Regions from separate parts of the Pseudomonas sp. gcc21 genome, predicted to be linked through region 1. Evidence: riboswitches for the same ligand, from Rfam matches in the RefSeq annotation. Region 1 holds a riboswitch; each other region holds the start of a gene.
The links. A riboswitch is a leader RNA that binds a small molecule or an ion and turns the genes downstream of it on or off. The one in region 1 is predicted to bind cobalamin.

Region 1 (4,148 bases):
TGCAGCCCGGGAAAAGCCGACCTATCCTGCCCTGCTTGGCCTACAAGGGGCACATGATCTGGCGAATGACCTACGCGATCAGGCAATCGCCGCGTTGCAGTCTTTCAATGCCGACGCCGACCGGCTCCGACAGGTGGCGAATTACATAGTCAAACGTCAATTCTGAGCCGACGATAAGCCAAGGTTGGGCTATTGACCTGCATCGGGTAAACTGCTCGTTTATTTTCTTGCCACCGGGCGTGGCCACAAGAGCCCTGTTTGATGCCTAGCACTTTCCACGAGATACCTCTTGAGCGTCCCAGCACTCCGCTGCTGGATCGCATCAGCGACACCGACGTTCTGCGCGGCATGGATGAAGAATCCCTTCCGCAGCTGGCCGACGAGCTGCGCGCCTATTTATTGTGGACCGTTGGCCAGACCGGCGGGCATTTTGGTGCAGGCCTGGGCGTCATCGAGCTGACCCTCGCACTGCATTACGTTTATCAGACCCCTGACGACCGGCTGGTATGGGATGTCGGCCATCAAGCCTATCCGCACAAGATCCTGACCGGTCGCCGCGAACTGATGCACACTCTGAGACAGAAGGATGGTCTCGCAGCTTTTCCCCGGCGCGCTGAAAGCCCCTATGACACTTTTGGTGTCGGGCATTCCAGCACATCCATCAGTGCCGCTCTGGGCATGGCTATCGCATCTCGCCTGCAAGGGCTGGATCGACGCTCGGTCGCAGTAATCGGTGACGGCGCGATGACTGCCGGCATGGCCTTTGAAGCGTTGAACCATGCGTCCGATGTCGACGCTGACATGCTGGTGGTGCTGAACGACAATGACATGTCGATTTCGCGGAATGTTGGCGGGTTGTCCAATTATCTGGCAAAAATTCTTTCCAGCCGCACCTATTCGCACATGCGAGCAGGCAGCCGCAAAGTGCTGTCCAAGATTCCGAAGGCATGGGAGCTGGCCCGTCGTACCGAAGAGCACGCCAAGGGCATGCTGGTACCGGGCACTCTGTTCGAGGAGCTGGGTTGGAACTATATCGGCCCCATCGATGGTCACGACCTGCCCCTGCTGATCAGCACCCTGCGCAATATGCGTGGGTTGCCCGGCCCGCAGCTGCTGCATGTGGTCACTCAGAAGGGCAAGGGATTCTCGCCCGCCGAAGCGGATCCCATCGGCTATCACGCCATTACCAAGCTGGAGCCCTCGCGCTCCACCAGCCCCGCAAGCGGCCCGGCGAAACTGAAGTACTCGGCGGTCTTCGGTCAGTGGTTATGTGATATGGCTGCGCTTGATAAACGCCTGGTCGGCATCACTCCGGCCATGAAGGAAGGCTCGGATCTGGTCGCTTTCAGCGAGCGCTTCCCCGACAGATATTTCGATGTAGCCATTGCTGAACAGCATGCTGTGACCCTGGCAGCAGGCATGGCCTGTGACGGCGTCAAGCCGGTGGTCGCCATCTACTCTACCTTCCTGCAACGGGCTTATGATCAGGTCGTTCACGATGTCGCCGTGCAGAATCTCGATGTGCTGTTTGCCATAGACCGTGCCGGTCTGGTGGGCGAAGACGGGCCGACCCATGCCGGCAGCTTCGATCTGTCATTCCTGCGCTGCCTGCCGAACATGATGATCATGGCGCCAGCCGATGAGAACGAAACCCGGCAGATGCTGACGACGGGCTTTCTGCACGACGGCCCGGCCGCCGTACGCTACCCGCGCGGTACCGGCACAGGCGTAGCCATAGATTCCATGCTTCAACCCCTTCCGATCGGCAAGGGCGTCGTTACCCGCCAGGGCCAGCGAGTGGCCATCCTCTGTTTCGGCACCCTGCATGCCAATGCGCTGATTGCTGCCGAAGCGCTCAACGCAACAGTCGCCAACATGCGTTTTGTGAAGCCGCTGGATACCGAACTGATCAGCCAATTGGTCGAACAGCACGAGCTGGTGGTCACGCTCGAAGAAAATGCCGTCATGGGCGGTGCCGGTAGTGCCGTCAATGAATGGCTCATGGCCCAGGGCATTGATCAACCGGTACTCAATCTGGGTTTGCCGGATGTGTACGTCGAGCATGCCAAACCCTCGGAGATGCTTGCTGAATGCGGTCTGGACGCAGCCGGCATCGAGCGTTCGATTCGCGACAGGCTGTCGCTCCCTCCCGCCATCCACCACGCTTGACCTCTACTGGCAAAGCGCCTAGAGTCCTCTCCGCTTCCAGTCGCACTGGGTACCTGGCAGTTTAACTGCCAGGTGAAACGGGAAGTCGGTGCAACCCCGACGCTGCCCCCGCAACGGTAAAGGATCGCAGACCCTGTCTGCCGGGTATGTCACTCGCCACTGTGTTCTACATGGGAAGGCGACATATCCCGGGATTCTGTAAAAACGAATCCCGATCCTGAGCCCGGAGACCGGCCCTGTGCGAAGAACCCGCTCGATGCGCCATGCCCTTCTGGGCGGCACTGAATAGGTTCGTAGCTGAGGTGTCGCGGAGGGCGTCACCCGGTCGGTGCATGCTGCCCTCCGTCACAGGCAACTCCACTGGCTCCTCGCCCTCCTCAAAAGATGCTTTTGAGGATCAACATGAACAAGTTCGCCCTGTTTTTTCCCGCCATGCTGGCGTCTGCCGTTGCAGCAGCCAACAGCCTCGACCTGCCGGATACGGTCATCACTGCCTCGCGTTTTGAACAACCGAGCAGCACCGCCCTTGCGGCCCACGACGTATTCACTCGCAGCGATATAGAACGATTACAAGCGCGCAGCGTTCCGGAACTGCTGAGCCGAGTGCCCGGAGTGCAGCAGAACAGTAATGGGGGCATTCCAGCTTACTTCCTTCGCGGCAGTAACACGGCCCAGACCCTAGTACTGGTCGACGGCCAACGCATCGCCTCTGCCGCAGGCGGCATTGCGCGGCTGGATTATCTGAGTATCGACAATATCGAGCGAGTCGAAGTCATCCGTGGGCCGCGCTCCTCAGTATATGGCGCAGATGCGATTGGCGGGGTGATTCAGATTTTTACCCGCCAGGGCGAGCCAGGCTTCCAACGCAGCGTACGCTTCGCTGTAGGAACCAACAATACTTATCAACGTAGCGTCAATTTGAGCGGCGGTAACGACGATACCCGCTACGTACTTGGCGCCAGCCTCGACGAGAGGCTCGGGCACGACCTTACCTCCGACAACGCTGGCTATGACAGCGACCGCGATGGTCAGCGCACCAAGGCCATGCTTTTGCGCCTGGACCACGATTTCAACGACTATTGGACTGCCGGGTTTAGCACCAGCCACCAACAAGGTAAAAACGAATTCGATGACGCTTATGAGCTCGCTCCCGGTACGCCGGAGGATCAGTTCCGGGTGCGCAGTTATAGTGGCTATTTACAGGGGCAGCTAACCAGTATGTGGCAAAGCCACCTGGAGCTCGGCCGTAGCGAAGACCGCAATAAGGTGGTTGGATCAGGACAATCCTGGAACGACGCGTTCATCGAAACCGTCCGACATTCCGCCAGCTGGCTCAACCATCTGAAGCTCACATCAGCGCAGCGCCTGACACTCGGCGGTGACTGGCAACGCGACCGTCTATCCTCCAGCCACTCTTTTACCCAAACTCGGCGTGAGAACCTGGCGGGCTTTCTTCAACACAGCTGGACCACGCAGCACTTCAATACCGAAGTAGGCATTCGCCATGATGACAACCAGCATTTTGGCACCGAAGAAACATGGAATGCGGCCTTATCAATACCGAGCGGGAAAAACCAACAGTGGATCGTCAGTTACGCAACCGGCTTCCGTGCTCCTACTTTCCGGGACTTGTACGGTCCTCCGACATGGGGACCGAACCCGGGGCTAGACCCGGAGCGCTCAAAAACCTGGGAACTGCAGTGGCGCGGCGAGCTAGCGGGAAGCCACTTGGAGGCGTCGCTCTATCGCAATGACGTAAGGGATTTGATTGTCTGGGATACGGTTACCAACCAAGTGGAAAACATCGATCAAGCGCGTATCAATGGCCTTGAATTATCCGCCGAGCGTGAGCTCTTCGGCTGGTCAAGCCGTGCCGCGCTGAGCATCATTGACCCGCGTGACCGCGACACCGGCGGCACTCTGCAACTGCGCGCTAAACGCAGCTTGAGTCTCGATATGGATCGCCAGTTTAACGATTT
Region 2 (4,148 bases), 820 kb from region 1:
TCCATCAGCGCCTTCTTGCGTTGCATGCGCAGGCGATGGCGCTCGTCGCGGCCGGGAATCTCGCTCATACCTTGTGATCTCCGGCCGCAACCTGCTGACCAGTGAGCAGGCGCAACGCTACGTACACCAGCGCAGCCAAACCTACATAGAGCGCCAGGGTGCTCAGGTATTGTGGATAGTAGGTGGCTATGCGTTCGAACATGCCGGTCATGGTCTGCGCGCTATGCCGACCCGACAGCCAATAGAAGCCACCGCTGGAAAACAGCTGACACACCAATGCACTGATCGCCACCGTGGGCACCAGAATCAGCAGACTGGAGACATGCTCACGGTGCCAGTGGGCATACAACCGACCGCCAAACCAGAGCGCGCCATAGGCCGGCACCAGCATCCAGTAGGCCCGCGTCATGCAATGGCTATCACTGGCCCAACCGGTCGACATCAGATCCATAACCAACGCCTGCAAAAACAACAACGGGAATGCCCAGCGCGGACGCAACAGCACCCCCGCCAGGAAGAACACCGCCCAGGACGCACTGGGCAGATTCACTGCACTGAAGTGACTGCCGCGACTGATTGCCATCAAGAGTACGAGTACAACGCCTACAGCCATCTGGCTGCGTTTGGATAGTGCCAACATAGTTTTCTCCTTTAGAGTGGTTGGTAGCGCACAGTCAAATAACCGGCCCGGCCTGGCTGCTGATAGCTGGCGGCGGTTTCGTATTGGGTGTCGAACAGATTGCTGACCCGCGCCTGCAGCCGCCAGGCGTGGCTGAACCAGTAGGTGGCACGTAGGTCGACGGTGTTATAGCCGTGCAGGTCGGTAGTGTTGGATGCGTTATCCCAGCGGCGGCCTTCGGCATGCAGGCTGGCGCCGACACCGATACGCCCAAAGCGGCGATCGATATCCAGATTGAACAGCTGCTCGGCGCGGCGTGCCAGCAGATCGCCCTGCCCAGGACGGGAGGACCGGTTCGCGGGATCCTGCAAAGTCAGGTTGGTGCGCCAGTCCCAGTTAAGCCACTGGCTGTCCATCTCGAACTCAATGCCCTTGATCACGGCTTTGTCGACGTTCTCCGCCAGATAGATGCCGCCACCCAGGTTCACGCTGGCGATCAGATCTTCCACTTCGTTGCGGAACAGATTGACCGACCACTGACCCCAGTCGTGTTGACCACGCAGGCCCGTCTCCAGGTTGCGGGAGGTCTCTTCGCTGATGTCCGGATTGCCGAAGCCGGGGTAGTACAGCTGGTTGAAAGTGGGCGCCTTGAACGCGGTACCGTAGCTGGCCACCCATCGCAGGTTGTCAGACAGGGTCAGGCCATAGCCGAGATTGCCGGTGGTGTGCTCGCCGTGCTGCTCGTTGTCATCGTAGCGCAGGCTCGCCTGCCATTCGTGCACACCGCGCTGGCCAAGATATTGGGCGTAATAGCCGTGGTTACTGCGCCGGGACTCGCTGTATTCGGTGGTGCTGCTGACCTCATCGGCCAGATAGTCATAGCCCACCGTAAGCAGATGACCGGGCGCCAGATCGATATCGTTCTGCCAGCCGAGTGTGTCGCGGCGGGTATCAAAGCGACTGAAAAAAGTGCTGCCGTTAAAGTTGTCGCTCTTGTCTTCGCTGCGTGCAGCCTGCAGCGACACGCGCCATGGCGTTAGCGGCGCAAAACGGGCATTGACGCCATGGGTGGTCAGTACCGCGTCGGAATTAGCCTTGAAGCCAGAGTCGTAGTCGTTGCTGGAATGGGACTCCAGCACATGGCCTTCGAGCTCCAGACCATTATCGAAACGGTAACCCGCGCGGACATTACCAGACAGCTCGCGATACCCGTCATGATCCGGCTCGCCATGACTCGGCCGCGCATTAATACCTCGGGTCGACAGACTGGTAACACCCAGACTGTACCAGCCATCACCCACTCCACCGGATACGCCAGCGCTACCGGCATGGTGATTCCGGCTGCCCGCAGTCAGCGACATCCAGGGCTTGGCTTCCCCACCCTTGCCCCGGCGAGTGAAGATCTGGATCACCCCGCCAATGGCTTCGGAGCCATACAGACTGGAGCGCGGGCCACGCACGATCTCGATGCGTTCGATCTGCTCTACGGGCAGATTCTGCAGCGCCGCATCGCCGCTGGTCACTGAACCAATACGCGCGCCATCGATCAGCACCAACACATGTCCCGAACCGCTACCGCGGATACCAATGCTGCCGGCTTTGCCCGGGCCGCCATTGTTGACGATGCTTACCGAAGGCGTACGGCGCAGCAGATCCGGCAGATCGGTGGGCTGAAGACGTTCGATATCGGCGCGATCAATGCGGGTAACCGCACCCAGACTGGCGCCAAGGGACTGGCCGGTCCGCGTGGCGGTAACGACCTGATGGTTCAGGGAAAGGGATTCTGCATGGGACAGGCAGGCAACGGCCGTCAGGGCCAGCGCCAGGGTTGTGCGTGCAAATTTCATCGGTGCTCCGTCACCGTACTCACCCGTACGGCATGGCTGGTTAAAAGCAGCCGCGACGGACAGGGGCAAACGGTTTCGACACAGATGAAATCGCTCCACCCGCAGTGCCCGCCGCACTACTGTGACATGCGACAGGCCGGTCTCCGGACTCATGAGTGGATTGACTCCGATGACCCGACCTTCCCATGCGAAGCACAGTGGTCTTGCTGGATCATCCGCCTGGCACACCGAAGTGGCCGGCACTCATTTACCGTTGCGGGGGCAGTGCCGGAATTGTCTGGAACAGACGCACCGGCTTCCCAGTTTCACCCGCCAATTACTGGCAGGAACCTGAAGCAGCCGGAAGGTTAGGAGTTTTGCGTGAGGAAGTAAAGGGCGAGCTGGATGGCAAATCAGTGCGCTTCAATGGGCATGACAGTACGGGACACCCGTCCCTGATAACAAAAACGAAGGATTCTCAACCGTAAGCAAGCGCCTTTAGTTGCACTTAGTAGACCAACGTACTAAGTTAGTAACCACCTTTACTAAACGATACTAAGTATGGCTACCACGACTATCAAGTGGCATTACGCTCGCACTGACTTGGCCGAACAGGTTCTGGACCGGTTCGATATTGGGGCCACCACTGCGCTGACTTTGTTTGCCCCTCGCCGAATGGGAAAAACAGAGTTCCTGCTGGAAGATCTCTTGCCCATGGCTGCAGAGCAGCAAGACTATTTGACCGTATACGTGAACTTCTGGGACCGAATGGCCGACCCTGTCGACAGCATGATCCTCGGTCTGCAAAAGGCCTCGAGACAGTTCAGATTCACAACCAAGGCCAAGCAAGTGCTCTCCAGGCTGCGCGGGGGCGGGATTGATACGCCAGTCGGGGGCTTACGTCTCGAGTTAGCAGAGGCCGATAGGCGTCAAAAGCTGGAAGCGGTTCAGGAAATGTTCGATGCATTGATGAATGACGGTCGCCGCGTCCTGTTGGCATTGGATGAGGTACAGCACTTGGCTACCAACTCGGCATTCGAGCCCCTGGTGTTCGCGCTCAGAGGGATGATCGATACCAACAGGCAGCAGGTCAGGGTGATCTACACCGGATCTAGTCGCAGCGGGCTGCAAAAGCTGTTCAAGAGGAGAAATGCGCCTTTATTCAGTAGCGCACAACAGATTGAACTGCCTGAATTCGGCCGTGGGTACCTTGAGCATATGGCGACGGCTTTCAATATGGCTACCGGACGCACGCTGGATATCAATGCGTGCCAGGCCGCGTTCAAGATGATCAAGAAGGTGCCTTTTGACTATCGCCAGGTACTGGACCAGCTCATTCTGGGAGGAGGTACTGATATTCGCGCCGCGACCAGCGCATACATCCAGGAAAACAGTCAGGACGAAACCTATTCCGACACCTGGACAGAGATGAAGCCCGTCGATCAGGCCGTCGTACGATGGGTGCTCTCTCGCAATCCGCAGGGAATCTATAGCCAGGACGCGCGAGCCTTCATCGCTGAACGGCTGGGCCTGGATAAGATCAACATTCATCCTATCCAGAACGCAGTCAACCGGCTCATGCGCAACACGGTAATTGCACCCGTAGGGCAAGGCCGTTATGAGGTGGAGGATCCTTATTTCGCGGACTGGGTGACGAGAACCCTGCCTAACCAGTCACGGTGAAGATCAAATAGTCAGCCCGT
Region 3 (4,148 bases), 610 kb from region 1:
AGATTGCAGGCTTGCTGTAGATTTTCGCCCAGCACACCAAAATAGGTGGTCAGCAGCAATTTCGCGCGGCTACCTTTCAGATGGTGGTAGGCGGTTTCGAAGGCCAGCTTCCAGTCGGCGTCCAGCTCAGTGACCAGGATGGGTTCATCCACCTGCACCCAGTCCACGCCTGAATCAGCCAGTTGCTCCAGCAGCTGCCCATACACGGGAAGGAGGTTCTGCAGGAGTTGCAATCGGTCATAGCCGCTCCGGGCCTTGCACAGCCACAGGTAGGTGACCGGGCCGATGATCACCGGCTTGGGTGTGACACCGGCGCTGCGGGCCTCGGCAATCTGGTCCACCAGCCGTTGGCTGTTGAGCAGGAAAGCGGTATCGCCGCAAACTTCGGGGACAATATAGTGATAGTTGGTATCGAACCACTTGGTCATCTCGCCGGCCGCGACGCCGGAACAACCGCAATCTGCGGGGGAACGGCCCCGTGCAACGCGGAAATAATGATCCAGCTCGGTGCCCTTTAGCTGCCTTACGCGCTCCGGAAGGTGGCCGAGGGTAAAGCTCATGTCCAGCACATGGTCGTACAGTGAAAAGTCGCCTACCGGTACCAGATCCAGGTCTGCCTGGATCTCCCAGTTCTGCGCCCGCAGCGCGGCGGCCGACGTCAGCAAATCATCCGCGGTAGTGTTCTGCCTCCAATAGTCTTCAAGCGCGAACTTCAATTCCCGGCGGGTGCCGAGGCGGGGAAACCCGAGGTTATGTGCCTTTGCCACAGTGATGCTCCTGTTAAACGGTAACGGGGATGAGCATAGCGGCGGTATCTCATGACGAAAAATGGTTAAATATCACCAGTCCATGACACAGATTCATAATTAATCATGATCGAACGAAGCCACCTCAAAATATTGCGGGAAATAGAACGTCAGGGCTCGCTTACCGCCGCCGCCCGCGCACTGCACCTGACCCAATCTGCCCTTAGTCATAAGATCACCCGGCTGGAGCAGTTACTGGGCACCCCCCTCTGGCTGAAGGAAGGTCGTGGTCTGAAGTTGACCCAAGCTGGCGATTATCTATTGCGCGAGGCCAACCGGCTGCTGCCCCAACTGGAGCGGGTAGATGAGCGCCTGTTGCAGTTCGCCCGGGGGGATCGGGGCGCACTCAATATCGGCATGGAGTGCCACCCTTGCTATCAATGGCTACTCAAGGTGGTGGATCCGTTCCTGGCCCGCTGGCCGGGTGTGGATGTGGACGTGACCCAGAAATTCCAGTTTGGTGGTATGGCGGCACTGTTCAACCACGATATCGACCTGCTGGTAACCCCGGACCCTATCCGCCGGCAAGGCATTCACTTCGTGCCAGTGTTTCCCTATGAACAGGTGTTGGTCGTCGGCCGTGACAGCCCGCTCGCCGGACTGGACTGGGTTACCCCCGACCAGGTGGCAACCCAGACCCTCTATACATACCCGGTGGCAATTGATCGTCTGGACATTTTTCAGCAGTTTCTGCTGCCCGCCAACTGCCTGCCCAAAAAGCATAAGGTGCTGGAAGCCACCGAGATGATGCTGCAGATGGTAGCCGCCGGCCGTGGGGTCGCGACGCTGCCATTGTGGCTGGTGGAGGAATACACCGAGACGCTGCGCATTGCCCCGGTGCGGCTCGGGGTGCAGGGTATTCACAAGCACATCAATCTGGGGATCAGAACACACGATCTGCATGACCAGCACACCCGTGCCTTTATCGAAATAGCCTCGCTAAGCGCCCGCGCGGGAGACGCCTGAAAGTCACGGTATTTTATGGTTGCCGACGAAAGCTTGGCTGTATATAGTGCCTATGTCCTTGGCGCACTACCATATATAGAGATATTAACGAGATCCCTTGGTAGTAGGGAATCCGGTGAGAATCCGGAACTGACGCGCAGCGGTATTGGGGAACGAGCGGGCAACACGACACTGGCTAACGCCGGGAAGTCGCCCGCGAGGCCGAGCCTGACCGGTTCACGCCCCTGAGTCCGAAGACCTGCCCTGGACAAAGTACTGCGCCTTCGCGTCCATAAGGTAAGCAGAGAACTCTTTGGCCACGAATGGTTTGTATCGTCGGTGCATCGCCCTGCCCTTCCCCTGGGATCGAGCAGGAGATCTGATCGCCGCGGTATTTTCTTGCATACGTCCTCCGGCCAGGGTTTCTCCTCTGCAACGCGAAGTCAGCAGCCCTAACGCGTTGTAACAGGAGACACTCATGTCCACAGCTCTAGCAGAAACCCCGGCGACAACAGCCAGACTTCAGGTCGTCAAACGCAACGGTACGCTGGTGGCGTTCAATCTTTCCAAGATCAATGTGGCCGTGACCAAAGCCTTTCTCGCAGTGGAAGGCGACCGGGCAGCAGGTTCCACGCATATCAATCGTGCCGTGCAGGAAGTGTCTTCTCAGGTCATGCAAGCCATAAGCCGGCGCCTGGAAGCCGGCGGCAAAGTGCATATCGAGGACATCCAGGACCAGGTAGAACTCGCGCTGATGCGACGCGGCGAACGGAAAGTGGCCCGTGCTTACGTGCTTTATCGGGAAGAACACGCCCGCCAGCGCGCGCAGGATGCTCCAGTAGAGGCGCACCCTCACCTAACCGTAAAAAAGGCTGACGGTGAAGTCGTGCCCCTGGACCTTGGATTGATGAAGCATCAGGTCGAGCAAGCTGCCCAGGGCCTGGAAGGCATCGACGGCGAGTCCCTGGTGGAGGACGCGTTACGTAACCTCTACGACGGCATTGAGGAGACGGGCGTGCTATCGGCTCTGATCATGACCGCCCGCGGCCGCATTGAGCAGGAGCCAGACTACAGCGCGGTCACTGCACGGTTACTGCTGGAGCAGATTCGCCTGGAAGTCGCCGGAGCGCTCAACCTGCCCGTCAACCTCTCCCTGGCAGCGTTCTATCCCCAGGCCTTCGATACCTTTATCCACGAGGGCATCGGTTACGAGTTGCTGGACGAAGCCCTTGCGGCCTTCGATCTGGACCGCCTGGGCAATGCCTTGCAACCGGAGCGAGACCAGCAGTTTGGCTTCCTCGGACTACAGACGCTGTACGATCGCTACTTTCTGCACTGGGACCAGGTTCGCCTGGAGCTACCCCAGGTGTTCTTCATGCGCGTCGCCATGGGCCTCGCCCTGCGGGAGGATGACCCCAACGCCCGTGCAGTCGAGTTCTACGACCTGCTTTCTAGTTTTGACTACATGGCCAGCACACCCACGCTGTTCAATAGCGGCACTCGGCATTCTCAGTTGTCGTCCTGCTACCTGACCACTGTGCGAGATGACCTGGACGGCATATATGGCGCGATCAAGGACAACGCCCTGCTCTCGAAGTGGGCCGGTGGCCTGGGCAACGATTGGACTCCGGTCCGGGCGCTGGGCTCTCACATCAAGGGCACCAACGGCCAGAGCCAGGGCGTCGTGCCCTTCCTGAAAGTGGTCAACGACACTGCCGTGGCGGTGAACCAGGGCGGCAAGCGCAAGGGAGCGGTCTGCGCCTATCTTGAAAGCTGGCACCTGGATATCGAGGAATTCCTCGAGCTGCGCAAGAACACCGGTGACGAACGCCGCCGCACCCATGATATGAACACTGCCAACTGGGTGCCGGATCTGCTGATCGAGCGCGTGCGTGAAGACCGGGAGTGGACCCTGTTCTCCCCCAGCGATGTGCCCGACCTGCACGACTTATACGGCAATGCCTTTCGAGAGCGTTACACGCACTACGAAAAACTGGCTGAACAAGGGCAAATCCGTCTCCACAAGAAGATTTCCGCCAAGCAGCTCTGGCGCAAGATGCTCACAGTGCTGTTCGAAACAGGCCATCCCTGGATTACCTTCAAGGATCCTTGCAACCTACGCTCACCACAACAACATCGCGGCGTAGTACACAGTTCCAACCTGTGCACCGAAATCACCCTTAACACCAGCGACGATGAAATCGCTGTGTGCAACCTCGGCTCCGTCAACCTGGCGGCCCATGTGCAGCACGGCGAGCTGGATGTCCAACGGCTGGAGCGGACTGTCACTACGGCGGTACGCATGCTTGATAACGTCGTCGACATCAACTTCTATGCCGTACCCCAGGCCAGAAACTCCAACCTCAAGCACCGCCCGGTGGGTCTTGGGTTGATGGG

Region 2: another riboswitch for cobalamin. It lies ahead of btuB (TonB-dependent vitamin B12 receptor); the one in region 1 lies ahead of HG264_RS15430 (TonB-dependent receptor domain-containing protein).
Region 3: another riboswitch for cobalamin. It lies ahead of HG264_RS18270 (ribonucleoside-diphosphate reductase subunit alpha); the one in region 1 lies ahead of HG264_RS15430 (TonB-dependent receptor domain-containing protein).

Annotation. Positions count from the first base shown of each region.
Region 1 is NZ_CP051625.1:3,328,649-3,332,796, reverse strand. It holds gene HG264_RS15440 (polyprenyl synthetase family protein) at 1-166, shown strand, start outside; gene dxs (1-deoxy-D-xylulose-5-phosphate synthase) at 262-2,169, shown strand; cobalamin riboswitch at 2,200-2,423, shown strand; gene HG264_RS15430 (TonB-dependent receptor domain-containing protein) at 2,572-4,148, shown strand, end outside.
Region 2 is NZ_CP051625.1:2,508,557-2,512,704, forward strand. It holds gene cobO (cob(I)yrinic acid a,c-diamide adenosyltransferase) at 1-68, opposite strand, end outside; gene HG264_RS11510 (hypothetical protein) at 65-640, opposite strand; gene btuB (TonB-dependent vitamin B12 receptor) at 652-2,466, opposite strand; cobalamin riboswitch at 2,583-2,815, opposite strand; gene HG264_RS11520 (hypothetical protein) at 3,007-4,128, shown strand.
Region 3 is NZ_CP051625.1:3,942,734-3,946,881, reverse strand. It holds gene metE (5-methyltetrahydropteroyltriglutamate--homocysteine S-methyltransferase) at 1-767, opposite strand, end outside; gene HG264_RS18275 (LysR family transcriptional regulator) at 873-1,772, shown strand; cobalamin riboswitch at 1,846-2,033, shown strand; gene HG264_RS18270 (ribonucleoside-diphosphate reductase subunit alpha) at 2,230-4,148, shown strand, end outside.